DNA from 4 places in the Pseudomonas corni genome. Region 1 is predicted to be linked to each of the others. Evidence: predicted binding sites of a transcription regulator. Region 1 holds the regulator's gene; each other region holds the start of a gene.
What was found. The regulator FliA, encoded in region 1, starts transcription of late flagellar genes. The targets are predictions, from matches to a motif close to CTAAAGTTTNNNNNNNNNNNGCCGNTAA.
Positions count from the first base shown of each region.

Region 1 (5,230 bases):
CCGCGTGTCCCCAACATTGAGCTCGAAGACGAACTGCGCAAGACGCAATCGCGCATCGTCTCCGCCCAGGCTGAACTTAGCACCCGAACCGAATCGGACACCTCGTCCAACCGCCAGCTGTTCACCGGCCTGCCGTCGAGCGATGACCAGAAGCACATCGAGCCGACGCTGGACGAACCGTTCCGCCCGTCGGTCCATGCAGCCGTCGCGGCGGACCGTGCCGAACGCGCAGCGCTGGCCGAACCTGCGATGGGCCAGCGGGCCTACGATTCGATGCGCTCGGAATTGAATGGCCTGCGCGAGCTGCTGGAAGTTCAGCTTGGCTCCCTGGCGTGGAACCAGCTGCAAGGCAGTCGTCCGTCCCAGGCCAATTTGTGGCGCCGCCTGCAACGCGTCGGCCTGTCGGGTCCGTTGTCTCGCGACTTGCTGGCGATGGTGCCGAATACCGATGATCAACAACACGCCTGGCGCATGCTGCTGGCCCATCTGGCGCGTATGATCGCAACGCCGGATGTCGAGCCGCTCGAAGAGGGCGGTGTGATTGCCATGGTCGGCCCTGCCGGCATGGGCAAAACCACTACGCTGGCCAAGCTTGCAGCGCGCTACGTACTCAAATACGGCGCGCAGAATATTGCGCTGGTGAGCATGGACAGTTTCCGGATCGGTGCTCAGGAACAACTGAAAACCCTGGGACGCATTTTGAATGTACCGGTGACCCACGTCGATCCGGGGCAATCCCTGGCTCAGGCGCTGGAACCGTTACTGCGCAAGCGCGTGGTGCTGATCGATACCGCAGGCCTTCAAGCCAGCGATCCGGCCCTGCGTATGCAGCTTGAAAGTCTGGCAGGGCGCGGCATCAAGTCGCGCAACTATCTGGTACTGGCGACAACCAGCCAGAAGCAGGTCCTGTCAGCGGCTTATCACAGTTACAAACGTTGCGGTCTGGCCGGGTGCATCCTGACCAAGCTGGACGAAACAGCCAGCCTCGGTGAGGTGTTGAGTCTGGCGATCAGTCACGAGCTGCCTGTGGCCTATCTTACCGATGGTCCACGGATACCGGATGATCTGCATTTGCCGCGTCGGCACCAGTTGGTGAGTCGAGCGGTCAGCGTGCAGATGCAGGAAGAGCCTAGCGAGGAAGCGATGGCTGATATGTTTGCGGATCTTTACCACAACCCAGGCAAGCGTGTGGGTTAGGTGAAGAATATGACACGGGAATATACCCACTTCGATGGTCTGCCAGGCATTGTTCAAACAACAAACGTGCAGCCCGACATGTGGCTTAGGTCTAAGCAAGACAAGGTAAACAATTAACATGGGCAGCATGCATCCCGTACAGGTTATCGCAGTGACCGGTGGCAAAGGTGGCGTAGGCAAGACGAACGTGTCAGTGAACCTTTCACTGGCGCTGGCCGAGCTTGGACGCCGCGTCATGTTGCTGGACGCCGATCTGGGTCTGGCCAACGTCGACGTGCTGCTGGGACTTACCCCGAAACGCACCCTGGCCGACGTCATCGAAGGTCGATGCGAGCTGCGTGACGTCCTGCTGCAAGGCCCGGGCGGCATTCGCATCGTGCCGGCAGCGTCCGGCACTCAGAGCATGGTTCATCTGACGCCCGCGCAGCATGCCGGTCTGATTCAGGCCTTCAGCGACATCGGCGACAACCTCGACGTGCTGGTGATCGACACCGCCGCCGGGATCGGTGAGTCAGTGGTGAGCTTCGTGCGCGCCGCTCAGGAAGTGTTGCTGGTGGTCTGCGACGAGCCGACTTCCATCACCGACGCCTACGCGCTGATCAAGCTGCTCAATCGCGATTACGGCATGAACCGTTTTCGGGTCCTGGCCAACATGGCCCAGAGCCCGCAGGAAGGGCGCAATCTTTTCGCCAAACTGACCAAGGTCACCGATCGTTTCCTGGACGTTGCCCTGCAGTACGTCGGCGCCGTGCCGTATGACGAATGCGTGCGCAAGGCCGTGCAGAAACAACGTGCGGTGTACGAGGCGTTTCCGCGTTCCAAATGCTCGCTGGCCTTCAAGGCCATCGCGCAGAAAGTGGACACCTGGCCGCTCCCGGCAAACCCGCGCGGACATCTGGAATTTTTCGTCGAACGTCTGGTGCATCACACCAGCGCAGGGCCCGTGTCATGACAGCAAGTGGGTATCGCATGTACAGCAAATCATCCCGTGATTCCCAATACGAGCTGATCGAGCGCTATGCGCCTCTGGTCAAGCGAATTGCCTACCACTTGCTGGCGCGTCTGCCAGCGAGCGTGCAGGTCGAGGATTTGATCCAGGCCGGCATGATTGGCTTGCTCGAAGTGTCGACCAAGTACGACTCCACCAAAGGCGCAAGTTTCGAGACCTACGCCGGGATTCGCATCCGTGGCGCGATGCTCGACGAGGTGCGCAAGGGTGATTGGGCGCCGCGTTCGGTGCATCGCAACACGCGCATGGTCAGTGACGCGATTCGCTCAATTGAAGCAAAAACCGGCCGTGACGCTAAAGATCACGAGGTTGCGGCCGAACTCCAATTGAGTCTCGATGATTACTACGGGATTTTGAACGATACCTTGGGCAGCCGACTGTTCAGTTTCGACGACCTGCTACAGGACGGCGAACATGAAGGGCTGCATGAGGACGGCGCAAGCCAGTCGCTCGAGCCGTCGCGTGACCTGGAAGATGAACGTTTCCAGAGCGCGTTGGCAGAGGCCATTGCCAATCTGCCAGAGCGTGAACGCCTGGTGTTGGCGCTGTACTACGACGAAGAGCTGAACCTCAAGGAAATCGGTGAGGTCCTGGGTGTCAGCGAATCGCGGGTCAGTCAGTTACACAGCCAGTGCGCAGCTCGTTTGCGAGGGCGTTTGGGAGAATGGCGAGCGCGTTGACAGGCAGCGCTGCGGACCCTGTTGGGGCTCGTGTTACCTGTAAAGCCGGCTGTGCAGAGCGTTCGTGGGAAACAAGAGAGACAAGGCTTGCGCCGGTCAGCGCAGACGCACCTCGCGTGCGTCGCGCCGTGGTTCATGCCTGTTGATTTGCCAAGCCCGTCGTCGTTTCGTGCAGCCCGGTCAGCGAGCTGTACCGGTTTTGATTGAACGCGCGTCCAGGTGCTGGACGCGTTAAAGACTGCTTGGAGGTCGAATTGGACAAGAACATGAAAATCCTCATCGTTGATGACTTCTCAACGATGCGGCGGATCATAAAAAACCTGTTGCGTGACCTTGGGTTCACCAACACGGCCGAAGCAGATGACGGCACAACCGCATTGCCGATGCTGCAAAGTGGCTCTTTTGACTTTCTGGTAACGGACTGGAACATGCCTGGCATGTCCGGCATCGACCTGTTGCGTCAAGTGCGTGCCGACGAGCGCCTGCGCAGCTTGCCGGTGTTGATGGTCACCGCTGAAGCCAAGCGTGAGCAGATCATCGAAGCCGCCCAGGCCGGGGTAAACGGCTACGTGGTCAAGCCTTTCACAGCGCAAGTGCTGAAAGAAAAAATCGAGAAGATATTCGAGCGCGTCAATAGCTGATGTTCGCTGCGAGGGCGCTATGGATTCCAAAGATTCGACAATGGGTGACTTTGAGTCGACCCTGAAGAAACACGCACAAGAGCTGGTCGCAAGCCTTGAAAAAGGTAAGTTCGGCGAAGCCGTGCAACTGATCCATGAGCTGAACCAGACCCGCGATCGCGGCCTGTATCAGGAAGTCGGCAAGCTGACGCGTGAGCTGCACAGCGCCATCGTCAACTTCCAGATCGACCCGACCATGCCCCAAGCCGAAGAAGTGTCGCAGATCACCGACGCCACTGAACGCTTGTCGTACGTGGTCCGGCTGACCGAAAACGCGGCCAACCGCACCATGGATCTGGTGGAGCAAAGCACCCCCTTGATGAACGGACTCACGGCCGACGCCAAAGCGTTAAGCGCCGATTGGGGCCGCTTCATGCGTCGCGAAATCGGTGCCGAGGAGTTTCGCGATCTGGCTAAACGTGTCGACGGTTTCCTGACACGCAGCGAGCAGGAAACCCACGAGGTTGCCGGCCACCTGAACAACATCTTGTTGGCTCAGGATTACCAGGACCTCACCGGTCAGGTGATCAAGCGCGTGACCCAGTTGGTGACCGAAGTCGAAAGCAATCTGCTCAAGCTGGTGCTCATGGCCAGCCAGGTCGACCGCTTTGCCGGCATCGAACACGACCAGGAATTGTTCCGTCAGCAAAAAGAACAAGAAAAACTTCATTCCAAGGGTGAAGGTCCGCAGATTCATGCCGATAAACGTGAAGACGTCGTATCCGGTCAGGATGATGTAGACGATCTGCTATCCAGCCTGGGTTTCTAGGTTCTGAGTCAGAAAGCGTTGTGAGCCTGTTGCCTGTTGATTGACCGCACGGCTCACCCGCTGACGACTTCGCGCATGACCTGGATCGGTTGACGGTTAATTTTAGGAGCACCCCCCCAATGAGCTTCGGCGCCGATGAAGAAATCCTTCAGGATTTTCTGGTTGAGGCCGGCGAGATTCTGGAGCAACTGTCCGAGCAACTGGTCGAGCTGGAAAGCCGACCGGATGACGCTGACTTGCTCAATGCAATTTTTCGCGGTTTTCACACTGTAAAAGGGGGCGCCGGCTTCCTCCAGCTCAACGAGCTGGTTGAATGCTGCCACATCGCGGAAAACGTCTTCGACATCCTGCGCAAAGGTGAGCGCCGGGTCGATTCCGAGCTCATGGACGTGGTGCTTGAAGCGCTGGATGCGGTCAATGCGATGTTTGGCGAAGTGCGCGAGCGCACCGACGTCACCCCAGCAACGCCTGAGCTGCTCGCCGCACTGGCGCGTCTGGCCGAACCTGCGTCTGCTGATCAAGTCGCGGCTGCACCGGTGGTGGCCGAGCCTGTGGCTGAAGCGTCCGATGACATCACTGACGACGAATTCGAACAACTGCTGGACTCGCTCAATGCGGTCAAGGCACAGGCTGCCGGCGGCAATGTGTCTGCGCCGATTGCTGCACCTGTCGCCCCTGCTGCGCCCGCCGCAACTGCCGCAGCTGCGAGCGACGACATCACCGACGCTGAATTTGAATCGCTGCTCGACCAGCTGCACGGCAAAGGTCAGTTCGCCGTAGACGCCGTTGCGGCCCCAGCGCCCGCTGCTGCGGTGGCCCCGGTCGCCAATACTTCGTCGGATGAAATCACCGACGACGAATTTGAAGCGTTGCTGGATCAGTTGCACGGCAAGGG
Region 1 covers NZ_JBSKHW010000011.1:127,396-132,625, forward strand. Annotated here, with positions in the region: gene flhF (flagellar biosynthesis GTPase FlhF) at 1-1,197, shown strand, start outside; gene fleN (flagellar synthesis regulator FleN) at 1,316-2,149, shown strand; gene fliA (RNA polymerase sigma factor FliA) at 2,146-2,886, shown strand; gene ACWKV9_RS17815 (chemotaxis response regulator CheY) at 3,153-3,527, shown strand; gene ACWKV9_RS17820 (protein phosphatase CheZ) at 3,547-4,335, shown strand; gene ACWKV9_RS17825 (chemotaxis protein CheA) at 4,455-5,230, shown strand, end outside.

Region 2 (5,230 bases), on a different contig from region 1:
ACTACCGAGCTGTGCCGTCCGGACAGCCGCGGCCAACTCAAGCCGGTGGCTGCCAACGTCGACCTGATCGTGATTGTGTTCGCGCCGATGCCTGAGCCTCATGCCAACCTGATCGACCGTTATCTGGTGGCCGCCGAGCATGCGGGCATTCACCCGCTGCTGTTGCTGAACAAATTCGACCTGATCGATGATCAAAACGCCCCGGCGCTGAATGCGCTGTTGGCGGTTTATCGAACGCTGGGTTATCCGGTGCTGGAAGTGTCGGCGCATCACGGCGACGGTATGCAGCAGTTGCAGGCGCAGCTGGATGGGCACATCAGCGTGTTCGTCGGTCAGTCAGGCGTAGGCAAATCGTCGCTGGTCAACAGCCTGCTGCCGGAAGTCGGCACCCGCGTCGGGCCGCTCTCGGAGCTGTCCGGTCAGGGCACGCACACCACGACCACCGCCCGATTGTTCCACTTTCCCAATGGCGGCGATCTGATCGACTCGCCAGGTATTCGTGAGTTCGGCCTGGGCCACGTGAGCCGCGCTGATGTCGAAGCGGGCTTCATCGAGTTCAACGACCTGATCGGCACTTGCCGCTTCCGGGATTGCAAGCATGATCGCGAGCCAGGCTGTGCGCTGCTCAAGGCGCTGGACGAGGGCCGCGTGCAGCAACAGCGCATGAACAGCTATCGCTCGATCATCGCCAGCTTGCCGGAAAGTAGTCACTGATCGACGCCAAACTGTAGGAGCGCGCTTGCCCGCGATGGCGTCAGCATGTCCGTCATAGATGGTGCCTGACACACCTCAATCGCGGGCAAGCGCGCTCCTACAGTAAGAAAACAAAAAACGCCGCGATCATCGCGGCGTTTTTTATTGTCCACAAACCTAGTTTTTGGTCTCTTCAACCTTCAGCGTGCCCTGCTCGAAGATATTCAGCTTTTGCCGAATCTCATGGGGCTGGGCGTAGGCTTGTGGATCGACAGCGGGCGTGGAAATCGAAGCGCCAGGCTTGGCGTCAGGAGTTGGCGCTTTGGGCGCATCCGGCGTTTGAGGCGCCTCACCTACGTTTTGCGAGCCTTCAATCTTCTGCTGCGCCTTCTTGGTCATGACCACGATATCGATCCGACGGTTGATCGGGTTTGTCGGATGCTCTTTGTCATAGAGCGCCGATGAGGCATAACCCACGACGCGCGCCACCTGAGTATCCGGATAACCACCGGCCACCAACGCACGACGTGCGGCATTGGCGCGGCCAGCCGACAACTCCCAGTTGCCAAAACCGTTGTTCCCCACATAGGGCGTTGCATCGGTGTGACCACTGACGCTGATTTTGTTGGGCACCGCTTTAATGGTGTCGGCCATGGCCAGCAGGATGTCTTCGAAATATGGTTTCAGGCGTGCGCTGCCAATGTCGAACATGGGCCGGTTGTCAGCATCCATGATCTGGATCCGCAAGCCATCCTGCGTGATCTCGAACAAAATCTGGTCTTTGAATTTCTGCAGCTGCGGGTTTTCGTTGACCTTGTTTTGCAGCTCTTGCAGCAGCAATTCAAGGCGCTCCTGCTCAACTTGCTCGGCCTGCTGAGCTGCGGCGTCCTGGGTGTCTGCCTCGATTGGCACGCTGTCGGGCGCTGGCGTGGACTTGACCTCCGGATTCAGCGTCTGGTCGGGGGACATTTCGGGCGAGCCGCCCAAATCGATAACGTAGGGCGAGCCACTGTCGGAAAACCCGACCGGGTCCTTGAAATAACCGGCAATCGCAATCAACTGCTCCGGGGTAGCCGACGACATCAGCCAAAGCACCAGAAAAAAAGCCATCATCGCTGTCGCAAAGTCAGCGAAGGCGATTTTCCAGGCGCCGCCGTGGTGGCCGCCGCCGTAGCGCTTGACGCGCTTGATTATGATCGGCTGATTATTTTCCATGGATCAACGACCGCGAACAGCTTGTTCCAGCTCGCTGAAGCTGGGGCGATGCATTGGATACAGAACCTTGCGGCCAAACTCCACCGCCAGCGAAGGCGGCACGCCTGAGGCCGACGCAACCAGCGACGCCTTGATCGATTCGAAGACGTTCATCTCTTCTTTGGCATCGTGGGCCAGGGAAGTGGCCAGCGGGCCGAAGAAACCGTAAGCGGCGAGAATACCGAAGAAGGTACCGACCAGGGCTGCACCCACGTGCATACCGATAGCAGCCTTGTCGCCCGACCCCAGCGATGCCATGGTCACAACGATACCCAGTACCGCGGCGACAATACCGAAACCAGGCATGGCATCGGCCACACCGGTGACCGCGTGGGAGGGATGTTCCAGCTCTTCTTTCATGCTCAACAGCTCCATGTCGAACAAGCCTTCAAGCTCGTGCGGGGCCATGTTGCCGGAGGACATGATGCGCAAGTAATCGCAGATGAAGGCGATCATGCGCGTGTCTTTCAGGACGCTCGGGTACTTGGTGAAGATCGGGCTGTTCTCTGGCTCTTCAAGGTCCCCTTCAATCGCCATCATGCCTTCGCGGCGGCTCTTGTTGAGGATCTCGTAGATCAGTCCCAGGACCTCCAGATAGAAGGCGTGGGTAAAGCGCGTCCCGAACATCTTCAGGGATTTTTTGATGACGAGCATGGTCATGTAGCCAGGGTTGGCTTGCAAGAACGCACCCAATGCAGCGCCGCCGATGATCATCACCTCGAAAGGCTGAATCAGCGCAGCGATCTGGCCGTGGGACAAGACGTATCCGCCGAGTACACTCGCGAAAACGACGATGATGCCGATAATTTTTGCCATAGATAATGAATACTTACTGAGTCGGGTTCATGGTCATGTTTCGCAGGAGTGTCAAAACTCTTGTTCTACATATCGGCCTTCCTGCGCCAGACTGTAGGCAAGCAGAGCGAAAAAACCCCCGTGATAGACATCACGTGGGGTTTAGCGCGAGGGCCAGCATGATGCCAGTATTGGACTTCCTTCAAAACCACCCAGCCGTACGGGATTCCTGAATGCAACCGGAAACATCGTCACCACGGCCCGTCCCCAAGACGCTCGATGCCTGGATCAAGCAACTCGATGGCATTGCGTTGCCGGTGCCTGCGGCCGCGCACGCAAAAGTGCGTGCGGGCCTGAATGACAGTCGTCGTTCTATTCGCGATATCGCTGAAATGATGCAGGCAAGCCCGGCACTGGTCTTGAGTGTGATGCGCGAAGCCAATCATCAAAGCAGCGGCGGCTTTGCAGAACCTGCCGAGAGCCTGGAAGTGGCGATCAATCGGCTAGGTCTGGCGCGTACTGAAACATTGCTCGCCCGGCTGCCCGCTGTGGATGAGCGGGATATCCCTCCCGCCCTGCGGCAGCTGCAAATGATCAGCCAGCACGCTACGCAGCAAGCCACTGGCTTGTTCGCCAATCAACTGGCCCGGCTGTGGCAGGACATTCATCTGGGCAGCTTGCTGTTTCTGTCTCCGCTTTGGCCGATGGCTCTCGCACATCCTAAATTGCTCGAAGAGTGGGAGCTGCGGGTCATTCACAAGGGCGAATGCGCGAAAAAGACTGAAAAGGCGTTGTTTGGCATTCGCTTGATCGTGCTGTGCAGGGCGCTGGCTGAACATTGGCATCTGCCGATGTGGGTCATGCGCGGCTATCAACTGTTGATCAGCGAGCAGCGCAATCTGGTGAAGGTGCTGCGTATTGCCCATGAAAATGAAGATCCGCTCATACAACAGCAGCGTCTGGATACAGACCTGCCCCTGCAACGCTGGCTGAATCAGCCTGCCAATACCATTTTGCTGGCAAACGGGCTGGCTCTCTCGGCGCAATACGCCTGGAACAGCCCCCATAACGTGCGCTGGGAGTTGTTGACCAGCCTGTATCTGCAACAACCGTTGGCGAGCGTTCAACAACAAGTCCACCAAAACGCTGCGAGCAGTGCGCGATCCCACGCAGGCGCCGGCGTCTGGCATCCGGTTGAAGCGCTGCTGTGGCCATGGGAAGCCCGGCGCGGCCACAAAGGCATGCTGCCGGCACCAGCGCCTTCCACCGAGGCGCTACAAGACTGGCGCAAGCAATGTGCCCAACTGCTGAAAGAGCCTAGCCCATTCACTAACGCCATGAATCTGACCTCGTTCGCCCGGGATGCGCTGCTCGCCTGTGGCATGCAGCGGGTGATGCTGTTGATGATCGACCGCAAAGTCGATGCCCTGCGCGTCCATCAAACTGCCGGACTGGACAAGTCCGCCGCCTCCCTGCTGATACCGATCCAAGACAGCACCGTCCTGCAACGTTTGCTGGCCCAGGCAACCCAACTGCGCCTGACGTCCGCCAATAACGCACAGTTCTCGGCGCTGCTGCCCGCCAGCCTGCGGGGCCAGTTCAGCGGGGAAAACCTGTTGATCCGCTCGCTGGCCAGTAATGGCCGGGTAGTGATGTTGTTGGTAGCCGATCAAGGGGGCGGACTGCTGTCAGAAATTTCCGTGCAGGCATTCGGAAAAACGTCGCAATGCATTGAGAAAGCGCTGACGACGTTTAGCCATCGCAATACATGACGCCTGAGCTACAATTCGCCTCTTTTGACGATCTGGAGACCTCTACATGTCTGCCTTTTCAAGCTTGCCGCTGGTGATTGAACCCAGCGAACTCCAGGCACGGCTTGGTGCTTCAGAGCTGATTCTCGTGGACCTGACCAGCAGCGCCCGCTATGAGGCCGGGCACATTCCCGGCGCGCGCTTTGTTGATCCCAAACGCACACAACTGGGCCAGCCTCCGGCTCCCGGCCTGCTGCCTACCCTTGCGCAACTACAGGCGCTGTTCGGTGAACTGGGCCATAACCCAAATGCGGTTTACGTGGTCTACGACGACGAGGGCGGCGGTTGGGCCGGGCGTTTCATCTGGTTGCTCGATGTGATCGGTCATCACCAATATCACTATCTCGATGGCGGCCTGCTCGCCTGGGAAGCTGAAGGTTTGCCCTTGTCGAAGGAGATGCCTGCCGCCGTTGGGGGTCCAGTCCCGCTGACGCTGCACGATGAGCCGACCGCCACCCGTGAATACTTGCAAGGCCGCCTTGGCGCCAAAGACCTCGCAATATGGGACGCTCGCGCCCCGACCGAGTACTCCGGCGAGAAAGTCGTCGCAGCCAAAGGCGGCCACATTCCAGGCGCGGTGAACTTCGAATGGACTGCCGGAATGGACCCCGCCCGCCAACTCCGGATTCGCAAGGACATGCCGCAGATCCTCGAAAGCCTCGGCATCACCCCGGACA
Region 2 covers NZ_JBSKHW010000006.1:25,405-30,634, reverse strand. Annotated here, with positions in the region: gene rsgA (small ribosomal subunit biogenesis GTPase RsgA) at 1-714, shown strand, start outside; gene motB (flagellar motor protein MotB) at 871-1,908, opposite strand; gene motA (flagellar motor stator protein MotA) at 1,912-2,763, opposite strand; gene ACWKV9_RS11460 (HDOD domain-containing protein) at 2,976-4,514, shown strand; gene rhdA (thiosulfate sulfurtransferase) at 4,561-5,230, shown strand, end outside.
Region 2: a site for FliA is predicted at 2,833-2,860, ahead of motA (flagellar motor stator protein MotA). Genes of this name have one in related genera too.

Region 3 (5,230 bases), on a different contig from region 1:
GCTCCAGCTCACCGGCGGGGTTTTGAACACATTGGTGTTGTACAGCAGCACGTTCGGGCCCCACTGATACGGCGTGCCGTAGGTTTGCTTGTCGACCACGTACCACTGGCCCCCGACCAGGCGCGGGTCGAGGTTTTTCCAGTTGGGGATCAGCGAGGTATCGATGGGCTGTACCCGCTTGCCCGCGATCAAGCGTAACGAAGCGTCGCCGGAAGCGGTCACCAGGTCATAGCCGCCCTTGGTCATCAGGCTGACCATTTCGTCCGAAGTGGCGGCGGTCTTGACGTTGACCTTGCACCCGGTTTCTTCTTCGAAGCCCGTCACCCAGTCATACGCCTTGTCACTTTCACCGCGCTCGATGTAACCCGGCCACGCCACGATATCGAGCTGGCCTTCGCCAGTGCCGACAGCCTTGAGCGTTTCAGCGGCCTGCAATGTGGCGCTGGCGAACAATGCGGTGATTACAGCGCTTAACAGCGTGGTCTTGTGCACTGACATGGGGTTCCCTCTTTTTCAAATTATGGTCGGGGCAGTGTGAAGTGACGAATCTGGCGCAATGGCCTTATCGACGGGGCTATGCGCTTGTTTTTGTCGGATGCGATGAGTCTATATCGTTTTAATCAAAGGGCCATTACGTGATAGCAACATCTGGAAGCACTCCTGAGAACAGCCCATGAGCTGTTCGTTTTAATCTGCGAGCCGTTGAATTTTCCGACGACAACTCAGGAGAACTCCTATGAATACCCGTGGATTGTTGGATCAGTTGCTCAAATCCGGTCAAGACCTGCTACAGAACAAGGCAGGCGGTGCCGGTCAATCTCAAAACAAAAGCGGCGGCCAGGGCGGCCTGAGTGATCTGCTTGGCAAAGTGGGTGGCGGCAATCTTGGCGGTTTCTTGTCCGGCGCAGGTGGCGGCGCGGCAGCCGCGGGGGCAATGGGCCTGCTGCTGGGCAATAAAAGCGCGCGCAAGATGGGCGGCAAGGTGCTGACCTACGGCGGATTGGCCGCCCTCGGGGTAATTGCCTACAAGGCATATGGCAACTGGCAGGCCAATCAAGGCAGCGCGCCGCAGACTGAACCGCAGACTATCGACCGCGTGCCACCCGCGCAGGTTGAACTGCACAGTGAAGCCATCCTCCGCGCCCTGGTTGCTGCGGCCAAGGCAGACGGCCACGTCGATGACCGTGAGCGCGAATTGATTGAAGGCGAATTCACCCGATTGACCGGCGATCAGGAATTGCAGCACTGGCTGCATGCCGAACTGAACAAACCCCTGGACCCTTCCGACGTGGCCCGCGCAGCAAAAACGCCGGAGATCGCCGCCGAGATGTACATCGCCAGCGTGATGATGGTCGACGAAGAGCATTTCATGGAGCGCGCCTACCTGGATGAACTGGCCAAGCAACTCAAGCTTGATCCTGCGCTCAAGACCGAACTGGAGACCCAGGTCCGACAAGCCCAATAAGCGCGCTGCTCGCAATCTGTAGGAGTGAACTTGCTCGCGATGGGCTTGCGAAGTGGCGTCAAAACTTAGCGACCGTGTTACGCCTGACACACCGCATGCACCGGTTTACTGCCGCTGCGCAGCAGATCGCGAGCAAGCAACGCTCCTACGGCCTGCGGCCAGAATCAAAAGCGTTCGATGGCGCATTCCGATTCGTGTGCGGCCTGCGGCCAGAATCAAAAACGGGTAGCGCCACAGATCTGCTTCTGCGCGGAGCGCGTAGGAGTCTGGCTTGCCGACGATGGGCTGCGCAGCGGCCCCAAAACCTGCAAACCGTGTTTACGCCTGACACACCGCATGCACTGGTTTACTGCCGCTGCGCGCTAGATCGTCCGGATGCGGCCCAGAGCAAGCAACGCTCCTACGGCCTCGGCCAGAATCAAAAGCGTTCGATGGCACATTCCGATTCGTGTGCGGCCTGCGGCCAGAATCAAAAGCTTCGCGAGCAAGCCTCGCTCCAACGGGGTTGCGCCGTTGATCGCGGTTAGGTCCCAAGGGCTGGGCCGAGAATCAGAAACCCCGCACCCACTCTTAAAGCAACTCCCCTTCATGCCGACAACTTGTCAGAAGCGTCTGATATCCGTGTCGGAAAGTCAGCAAAACAGGTCAGAAACAGTCCGGTAAGTGCGTAAGCCGCTGGGCTATACTCCCGCTCGCTTTGGACCGTTGATCGGTCCGCTTCTTGAACCCGGCGTGGCCGCTGGCGTTGAACTCTTGAGGGCTGACTGTGAAGAACTGGACGTTGCGTCAACGGATTTTGGCGAGCTTTGCTGTGATCATCGCCATCATGCTGCTGATGGTAGTGGTGGCTTACACCCGGCTGTTATCGATTGAGTCCAGTTCGGAGGCGGTGAGTGAGGATGCCATTCCCGGCGTTTATTACAGCACTTTGACCCGCAGCGCCTGGGTCGAAAGTTACCTGCGCACCCTTGAGCTGCTCGGCGAAGACGAAGGCCGTCCGCTGACCAAGGAAGAAAGGGATCAGTACCAAGAGTTCGAAACGCGCCTGAACGCGCAGATGAACAACTATCGCAAAACCATCTTCGACGCAGCCGATCAGGCCGGTTTCGACAATTTCGAGAAGCTGCACCAAGTCTTCAATAAAGCGCTCGATGACACGCTTCGTGCCTACGAGGCCAACGATTTCATTGCTGCGCGGCAGATCTTCAAAGAGCGCATGAGCCCTGTCTGGATTGACGGTCGCCGTCAGCTCAATGACATTATTTTGATGAACAAGAAAGTTGCGGACGATGCGTCCCTGGCCATCCATTCCTCGGTGCAGAGCGCCAAGATCAGCATGGGCGTTTCCCTGTTGGTGGCCGTGCTTGCGGCAGGCGCCTGCGGGCTGCTGCTGATGCGCACGATTCTGGCGCCGATGACGTTGATCGTGCGCATCCTCGACACCATGCGCACGGGCGATCTGAGCAGCCGTTTGAACCTGGACCGCAAAGACGAATTCGGTGCAGTGCAAACCGGCTTCAATGACATGGTCGCCGAACTGGCGGCACTGGTGTCCCAGGCGCAGCGTTCTTCGGTGCAGGTCACCACTTCGGTCACCGAAATCGCGGCCACTTCCAAGCAACAACAGGCCACCGCCACGGAAACCGCAGCCACCACCACTGAGATTGGCGCGACTTCCCGGGAAATTGCTGCCACCTCCCGTGATCTGGTGCGCACCATGACAGAAGTCACCTCCGCCGCTGATCAGGCGTCGATTCTCGCAGGCTCCGGCCAGCAAGGTCTGGCGCGCATGGAAGAAACCATGCATTCGGTGATGGGCGCCGCAGACCTGGTGAACTCCAAGCTGGCGATCCTCAATGAGAAGGCGGGCAACATCAATCAGGTGGTCGTGACCATCGTCAAGGTGGCCGATCAGACCAACTTGCTGTCGCTCAACGCCGCCATCGAAGCGGAAAAAGCCGGCGAATACGGCCGTGGTTTCGCCGTGGTTGCCACCGAAGTGCGTCGCTTGGCCGATCAGACCGCGGTCGCAACTTACGACATCGAACAAATGGTGCGCGAGATTCAATCCGCCGTGTCCGCAGGCGTCATGGGCATGGACAAGTTTTCCGAAGAAGTGCGCCGCGGTATGTTCGAAGTGACCCAAGTGGGCGAGCAGCTTTCGCAGATCATCCATCAGGTGCAGGCCTTGGCGCCGCGCGTGCTGATGGTCAACGAAGGCATGCAGGCTCAGGCCACTGGCGCCGAACAAATCAATCAGGCGCTGGTGCAGCTGGGTGATGCCAGCAGCCAGACTGTGGAATCCCTGCGCCAGGCCAGTTTTGCTATCGACGAGCTAAGCCAGGTGGCGATCGGGCTGCGCGGCGGCGTTTCGCGATTCAAGGTCTGAGTCGGATCGATGATCGAGCACTCAGCCAGACGCGGGGCGCCCGTGTTGCCCAAGAACAAGCTGTTTCTGCTGTTTCGGATTGGCGCCGAGCGTTATGCGCTGGAAGCTGTGGAGGTGGCCGAAGTGTTGCCTCGGCTGGCGCTCAAACCCATCGCCCAGGCGCCACATTGGGTTGCCGGTGTGTTCGCTCATCGCGGCGCGGTCATCCCGGTTATCGACCTGAGCGCGCTGACGTTTGGTCATCCCGCGCAATCACGCACCAGCACCCGTCTGGTGCTGGTGCATTACCGGCCGGATGCAGAACGAGGGGCGCAACTGCTCGGGTTGATTCTGGAGCAGGCCACCGACACCCTGCGTTGCGCTGCTGCCGAGTTCAAGGATTACGGCGTGGACAACCGTCAGGCGCCGTACTTGGGGCCAGTGCGCGAAGACGAGATCGGTCTGTTGCAGTGGATCCGCGTTCAGGACCTGCTCAACGAACCGGTACGTGAACTGCTGTTTCCGTCCCAGCCGCTGAGTGTTGAAGCGTTCGAGGCGATGCCATGAGCGAAGACTCGCGTTTCTTCGCGTTTCTCAAGGATCGCATCGGCCTGGACGTGGCGTCGGTGGGCGAGGCGATCATCGAGCGTGCCGTTCGCCAGCGCTGCACCGCCTCCCACTCGGCGGACAACGATACTTATTGGCAATTGCTAGCAGGCTCGGCGGACGAGCAGCAAGCGCTGATCGAAGCAGTGATCGTCCCCGAGACCTGGTTTTTTCGTTACCCCGAATCCTTCGCCACGCTGGGCAAACTGGCTTTGGCGCGATTGGCGGAGCTGGGCGGTGCAAGGCCATTGCGTATCCTCAGTCTGCCATGCTCAACCGGTGAAGAACCGTACTCCATCGCCATGGCGCTGTTCGATGCAGGCGTGGCGCCGGGGCAGTTCAAGGTCGATGCGGTGGACATCAGTCCGCTTTCGATCCAGCGCGCGCGGCGTGGCGTGTACGGCAAAAACTCGTTTCGTGGCGATCAGTTGAGCTTTCGTGAACGTTATTTTCAGCCGGTCGAAGAAGGCTATCGACTCGATGAACGAGTGGCCGATCGGGTGGATTTTCAGCCCGGCAACCTGCTTGACCCGCATATGCCGCTGGCCCAGTCGGCCTACGATTTCGTGTTCTGCCGCAATTTGCTGATCTATTTCGACGTGCCAACCCAGCGCCTCGGTTTTGAGGCTCTCAAGCGCATGACCCGCGAGGAAGGCGTGCTGTTCATCGGCCCCGCCGAAGGCAGTTTGCTGGGGCGCATGGGCATGAGTTCCATCGGCATAGCGCAGTCGTTTGCCTTTCGGCGTCGCTCTGAAGTGGCGATAGAGCTACCCGTCATTGCTGCCACTTGG
Region 3 covers NZ_JBSKHW010000013.1:5,718-10,947, forward strand. Annotated here, with positions in the region: gene ydcS (putative ABC transporter substrate-binding protein YdcS) at 1-498, opposite strand, end outside; gene ACWKV9_RS19350 (tellurite resistance TerB family protein) at 737-1,465, shown strand; gene ACWKV9_RS19355 (methyl-accepting chemotaxis protein) at 2,232-3,854, shown strand; gene ACWKV9_RS19360 (chemotaxis protein CheW) at 3,864-4,400, shown strand; gene ACWKV9_RS19365 (CheR family methyltransferase) at 4,397-5,230, shown strand, end outside.
Region 3: a site for FliA is predicted at 2,036-2,063, ahead of ACWKV9_RS19355 (methyl-accepting chemotaxis protein). Genes of this name have one in related genera too.

Region 4 (5,230 bases), on a different contig from region 1:
TTTGTGTTCCGCATCCGAACGCTAAGCGATTGAATTAAAGGCATAAAAAAACCGGACGCAAGGTCCGGTTCTTCGAAATTCGGTAGATCAGGCAGCTGAAAATTCTGCGGGATAGGCCAGCGCTGCATGGCTCACTTGCAGCTCAGTCAGGGTTTCACGCACCACTTGCTTGGCAAGGCAGGCACATTTACCACATTTACTGGCTACATTCAGCGTTTCGCGAACCTCGCGATAGCTGCAGCATCCTTCCATGATCGCTTCGCGGATTTGTCCGTCAGTAACACCTTGGCAGAGGCAGACATACATAAATAAAGGACCGTCGCTGAGTGATTTGCTCAATGCGATGGATACTAATGTTAATGAGAATGCTTGTCAAAACTACTTCCTGCCTCACGTGTGAAGCCCGATGAGTGGTTACGACGCCCCCACGATAGAAACAAAAAACCGGCCATATCGGCCGGTTCTCGGGATGCGTGCAAACTCAGTCGTTAAAGTCTTCCCAGCCGCCCATCTCTTTCCAGCGATTTACGATGCCGCAGAACAGCTCAGCGGTCTTCTCTGTGTCGTAGCGCGCTGAGTGAGCCTCGCGACCGTCGAAATCCACGTCAGCAGCCTGGCAGGCTTTCGCCAATACTGTTTGACCATAAGCCAGGCCAGCAAGCGTTGCGGTATCAAAGCTTGAGAAGGGGTGAAACGGATTGCGCTTCATGTCCAGACGCGCAACTGCCGCGTTGAGAAAACCCAAATCAAAACTGGCATTGTGGCCAACCAGGATCGCGCGCTTGCAGCCGTTGGCTTTCAACGCTTTGCGCACGCCACGGAAGATATCAGTCAGCGCAGTTTCTTCACTGACAGCCATGCGCAGTGGGTGATCGAGCTTGATACCGGTGAACTCAAGCGCTGCTGCTTCAATGTTCGCGCCTACGAACGGCTCTACCCGGAAAAAGTAGGTGTGTTCAGGGAACACGAAACCTTTCTCGTCCATGCCGATGGTCACTGCGGCGATTTCCAGCAGGGCGTCGGTGGCCGAGTTGAAGCCGCCGGTTTCTACATCAACGACAACGGGCAGGTAACCGCGAAAGCGGGCCGCCATAGGGTGCCTGGAACCTGTACCGCCGCCAGAGCCTTCCTGATCGTCGTCGTATTGGTCTTCACTCACGCGTGTTCCTCCAGCAGGCGCCAGCGCAGTTTTTCACCGGCGCGCAGCGGGATAACAGAAAGCTCGCCAAATGGCAGGCTGGTTGGCGCAGTCCACTCTTCACGAACCAGGGTAATGGTGTCGGTGTTGACCGGCAGACCGTAAAACGCCGGCCCGTTGCGGCTCGCGAAGCCTTCGAGCTTGTCCAGCGCATTGCGCTGTTCGAACGCTTCGGCGTACAGCTCGATCGCGGCAAACGCGGTATAGCAACCGGCGCAGCCACAGGCGGCTTCTTTGGCATGCTGAGCATGGGGCGCAGAATCGGTGCCCAGAAAGAACTTGCTGCTGCCGCTGGTTGCGGCATCGAGCAGTGCAATCTGATGCGTGTTGCGCTTTAGGATCGGCAAGCAATAGAAGTGCGGGCGAATACCGCCCACCAGCATGTGATTGCGGTTGTAGAGCAAATGGTGCGCCGTGATCGTCGCTCCCACGTTGGCCGACGCCTCATTGACGAAGTGCACAGCCTCGGCCGTGGTGATGTGTTCAAACACCACTTTCAGCGTTGGTAATAGCTCGACGACACGGCGCAGATGCTCATCAATGAAGATCTTTTCGCGGTCGAACACGTCGATGTCACCGCGTGTGACCTCGCCATGGACCAACAGCGGCATGCCGACTTCGGCCATGGCTTCAAGCGTCGGCAGAATCTTGTCGATACTGGTGACGCCGGAGTCGGAGTTGGTGGTCGCACCGGCCGGGTAAAGCTTGGCGGCGTACACGAAGCCACTGGCCTTGGCAGCGCGAATGTCTTGCGGCTGGGTCAGGTCGGTCAAATAAAGCACCATCAGGGGCTCAAAGCGGCTGCCTGCGGGGCGTGCAGCCAAGATGCGCTGACGATACGCGTCGGCCTCCTCGGCGTTGCGTACCGGAGGAACCAGGTTTGGCATGATGATGGCGCGGCTAAAGGTGCGAGCAACGTCCGCGACAGTGTGTGGCAAAACAGCGCCATCTCGAAGATGGATGTGCCAGTCGTCGGGGCGCAGGAGGGTCAGGCGGTCGGACATTGGGGATTCCAGGCGGGTCAAACTCGCTGGGAATGCTACCGGAAAAGACTCATCCAGGCACTCGCTATCAAGTTTTACAGGAACGAACCGATAGCCCCCGTGTAAGCAATAAATTTTGAAACGCGAAAAAATCTTTGTGGAGCCTCCCGTGCGCCAGCGATATCTAGCCCTGCTCAGCGTGTTTGCCAGCCTGCCGGCCATGGCGATCACTTTCCAGACGCGTCTGGAAAATATTGAGTGGAAGGTAGAAGGCGATCAGTTCGAATGCCGTCTGACTCAGCCGATTACCGACTTTGGAGCTGGTGAGTTCGTGCGGCGTGCTGGCGAGCAGGCGACCTTTCGGCTCAAAGCCACCGGTTATGCGCTCGGGGCAGGGTCCGCCACGTTGCTGGCAGCAGCCGCGCCATGGCAGCCGGGTCGAGGCGACCTGAATCTGGGCGCCGTGAAAGTGATCAACGGTCAAATTCCCTTCAACACTTCCCAGGCTCAGGCGGGCAGGTTGATCAGCGGCTTGATGGACGGGCGCAGTCCGGTAATCAGGCATTTCGCGCGGGACGGTGGCGGCGCCATGGAGGTCCGACTACTGCCAGTGAAATTCAGCAAAGCCTTCAGCGATTTTCAGATATGCACCACAAAGCTGTTGCCGATGAACTACGAGCAAGTAAAACAGGCTGAAATCGGCTTCCCAGGCGGCGGGATCGACCTCGATACAGCGGGCAAGGCGAAGCTGGATGTCGTGGTGGCGTATATGAAGGCCGATCCCACAGTGAATCGTGTCGAACTGGACGGTCACTCGGACAACAGCGGCAACCGTCTCACCAACCGTGATTTGTCGCGGCGTCGCGCCCTGGCCGTGATGGACTATCTCAAAGCTCAAGGTATCCCCGAAGAGCAAGTCACTCTGCGTTTTCACGGCGAGCGATATCCGCTGGTACCTAATACCAACAACGCCAATCGCGCCCGTAACAGGCGGGTGAACCTCCATCTTGAACGCGTTGCGCCGGACAACAGGCCTGCGCCCGTTGCATCTGCGGGAAGCACTGGCGCCACTTCCTGATCGCCAAACACACGTCGTATTGTCGATACGTTTTGTCGCTTCGTCGTCACAAGCTGTCGCGAGACTGTAAATCCACGGGTTTGAACGGTAGAATCGTCGGTTTTCCGTACAACGCGTTGGAGTGATGGCATGGCGGACGTAAACAAGGTAGTTCTCGCGTATTCCGGAGGCCTGGATACTTCGGTAATCCTCAAGTGGCTGCAGGATACGTACAACTGCGAAGTGGTGACCTTCACAGCCGACCTCGGTCAGGGTGAAGAAGTCGAGCCAGCGCGTGCCAAGGCACAAGCCATGGGCGTCAAGGAAATCTACATCGACGACCTGCGTGAAGAATTCGTGCGCGACTTCGTGTTTCCAATGTTTCGCGCCAACACTGTCTACGAAGGCGAGTACCTGCTCGGTACGTCCATTGCCCGTCCGTTGATCGCCAAGCGTCTGATCGAGATCGCCAACGAAACTGGCGCTGATGCCATTTCCCACGGCGCGACCGGCAAAGGAAACGATCAAGTTCGCTTTGAATTGGGCGCCTATGCCCTCAAGCCAGGCGTGAAAGTTATCGCTCCATGGCGTGAGTGGGACTTGCTCTCTCGTGAAAAACTGATGGATTACGCTGAAAAGCATTCGATCCCGATCGAGCGTCACGGCAAGAAAAAATCTCCGTACTCCATGGACGCCAATCTGCTGCACATCTCCTACGAAGGTGGCGTGCTGGAAGATACCTGGACCGAGCACGAAGAAGACATGTGGCGTTGGACCAAATCCCCTGAAAACGCGCCCAACACCCCGACTTATCTCGAACTGACCTACCGTAACGGCGATATCGTTGCGCTGGACGGCGTCGAAATGACCCCGGCAACGGTTCTCGCCACTCTCAACCGGATTGGCGGCGAGAATGGTATCGGTCGTCTGGACATCGTTGAAAACCGTTATGTGGGCATGAAGTCTCGCGGTTGCTACGAAACCCCGGGCGGGACCATTATGCTGCGCGCGCACCGTGCCATCGAGTCGATCACGCTTGATCGGGAAGTCGCTCACCTGAAAGACGAGTTGATGCCCAAGTACGCGAGCATGATCTATACCGGTTACTGGTGGAGCCCTGAGCGTTTGATGATGCAACAGATGATCGATGCTTCTCAGGCTCACGTTAATGGTGTGGTTCGCCTGAAGTTGTATAAAGGGAACGTCATCGTGACCGGCCGCAAGTCCGACGATTCGTTGTTCGATGCCAACATCGCTACATTCGAAGAAGATGGTGGTGCCTACAACCAGGCCGACGCAGCAGGCTTCATTAAACTCAACGCACTGCGCATGCGGATTGCCGCGAACAAGAATCGCAAATTGTTCTAAGCCGCTGCTACCGAACAGAGAGCAGCCTCAATAGAGGCTGCTTTTTTTGCGCCTGGCAATAAATGCCTTGTGAAGCTCCAGGTCTGTCAGCGCTTAGCTGCAGGCTTTTTTTCGCGCAGCTTGTTGTTGGGGGCATAGTCGGCTTTGCTTTCATGAACCGTATCTGAGGCCGAGGATAGATGCCATTTCAGTATCGCGATAACATCGTCCGAACATTTGCCGTGCCGCTTCATAAGCGTGGTCAATTTCTTTTCGAATTCAAGCTCTGCAATCAGCTCGTCTTCTTTTTTTAGAATCTCCAGCTGAGCTATCTGGATCTTCAAGGCATCTTCCAAATCATGGAACTGTTTTAGTCGAGACATAGTATTTCCGTTATTTGTTGTAGTGATGATTTCAGTACAGCAGGGTGACGTTCGTTTTACGTAACGGCGGGTTTCAGGTAACTCTAGTCTTTTTTTCTCAACATCGTCCCGTTGCTCCTTTCAGAAAATAATCAATGTTTGATATGTGTCGACACGAGTTGCCTATATAAAACAGGGGGCTAGCAAAGATCCCCTCCTATGGGAGGAAAAAGGGAATATCCGAAGTCGCCGTTTCCCACTTATCACATCGGTAATTCCATTT
Region 4 covers NZ_JBSKHW010000001.1:407,592-412,821, forward strand. Annotated here, with positions in the region: gene ACWKV9_RS01780 (bacterioferritin-associated ferredoxin) at 88-306, opposite strand; gene rnt (ribonuclease T) at 482-1,159, opposite strand; gene pyrC (dihydroorotase) at 1,156-2,202, opposite strand; gene ACWKV9_RS01795 (flagellar protein MotY) at 2,351-3,259, shown strand; gene ACWKV9_RS01800 (argininosuccinate synthase) at 3,389-4,606, shown strand; gene ACWKV9_RS01805 (hypothetical protein) at 4,693-4,968, opposite strand.
Region 4: a site for FliA is predicted at 2,269-2,296, ahead of ACWKV9_RS01795 (flagellar protein MotY). Genes of this name have one in related genera too.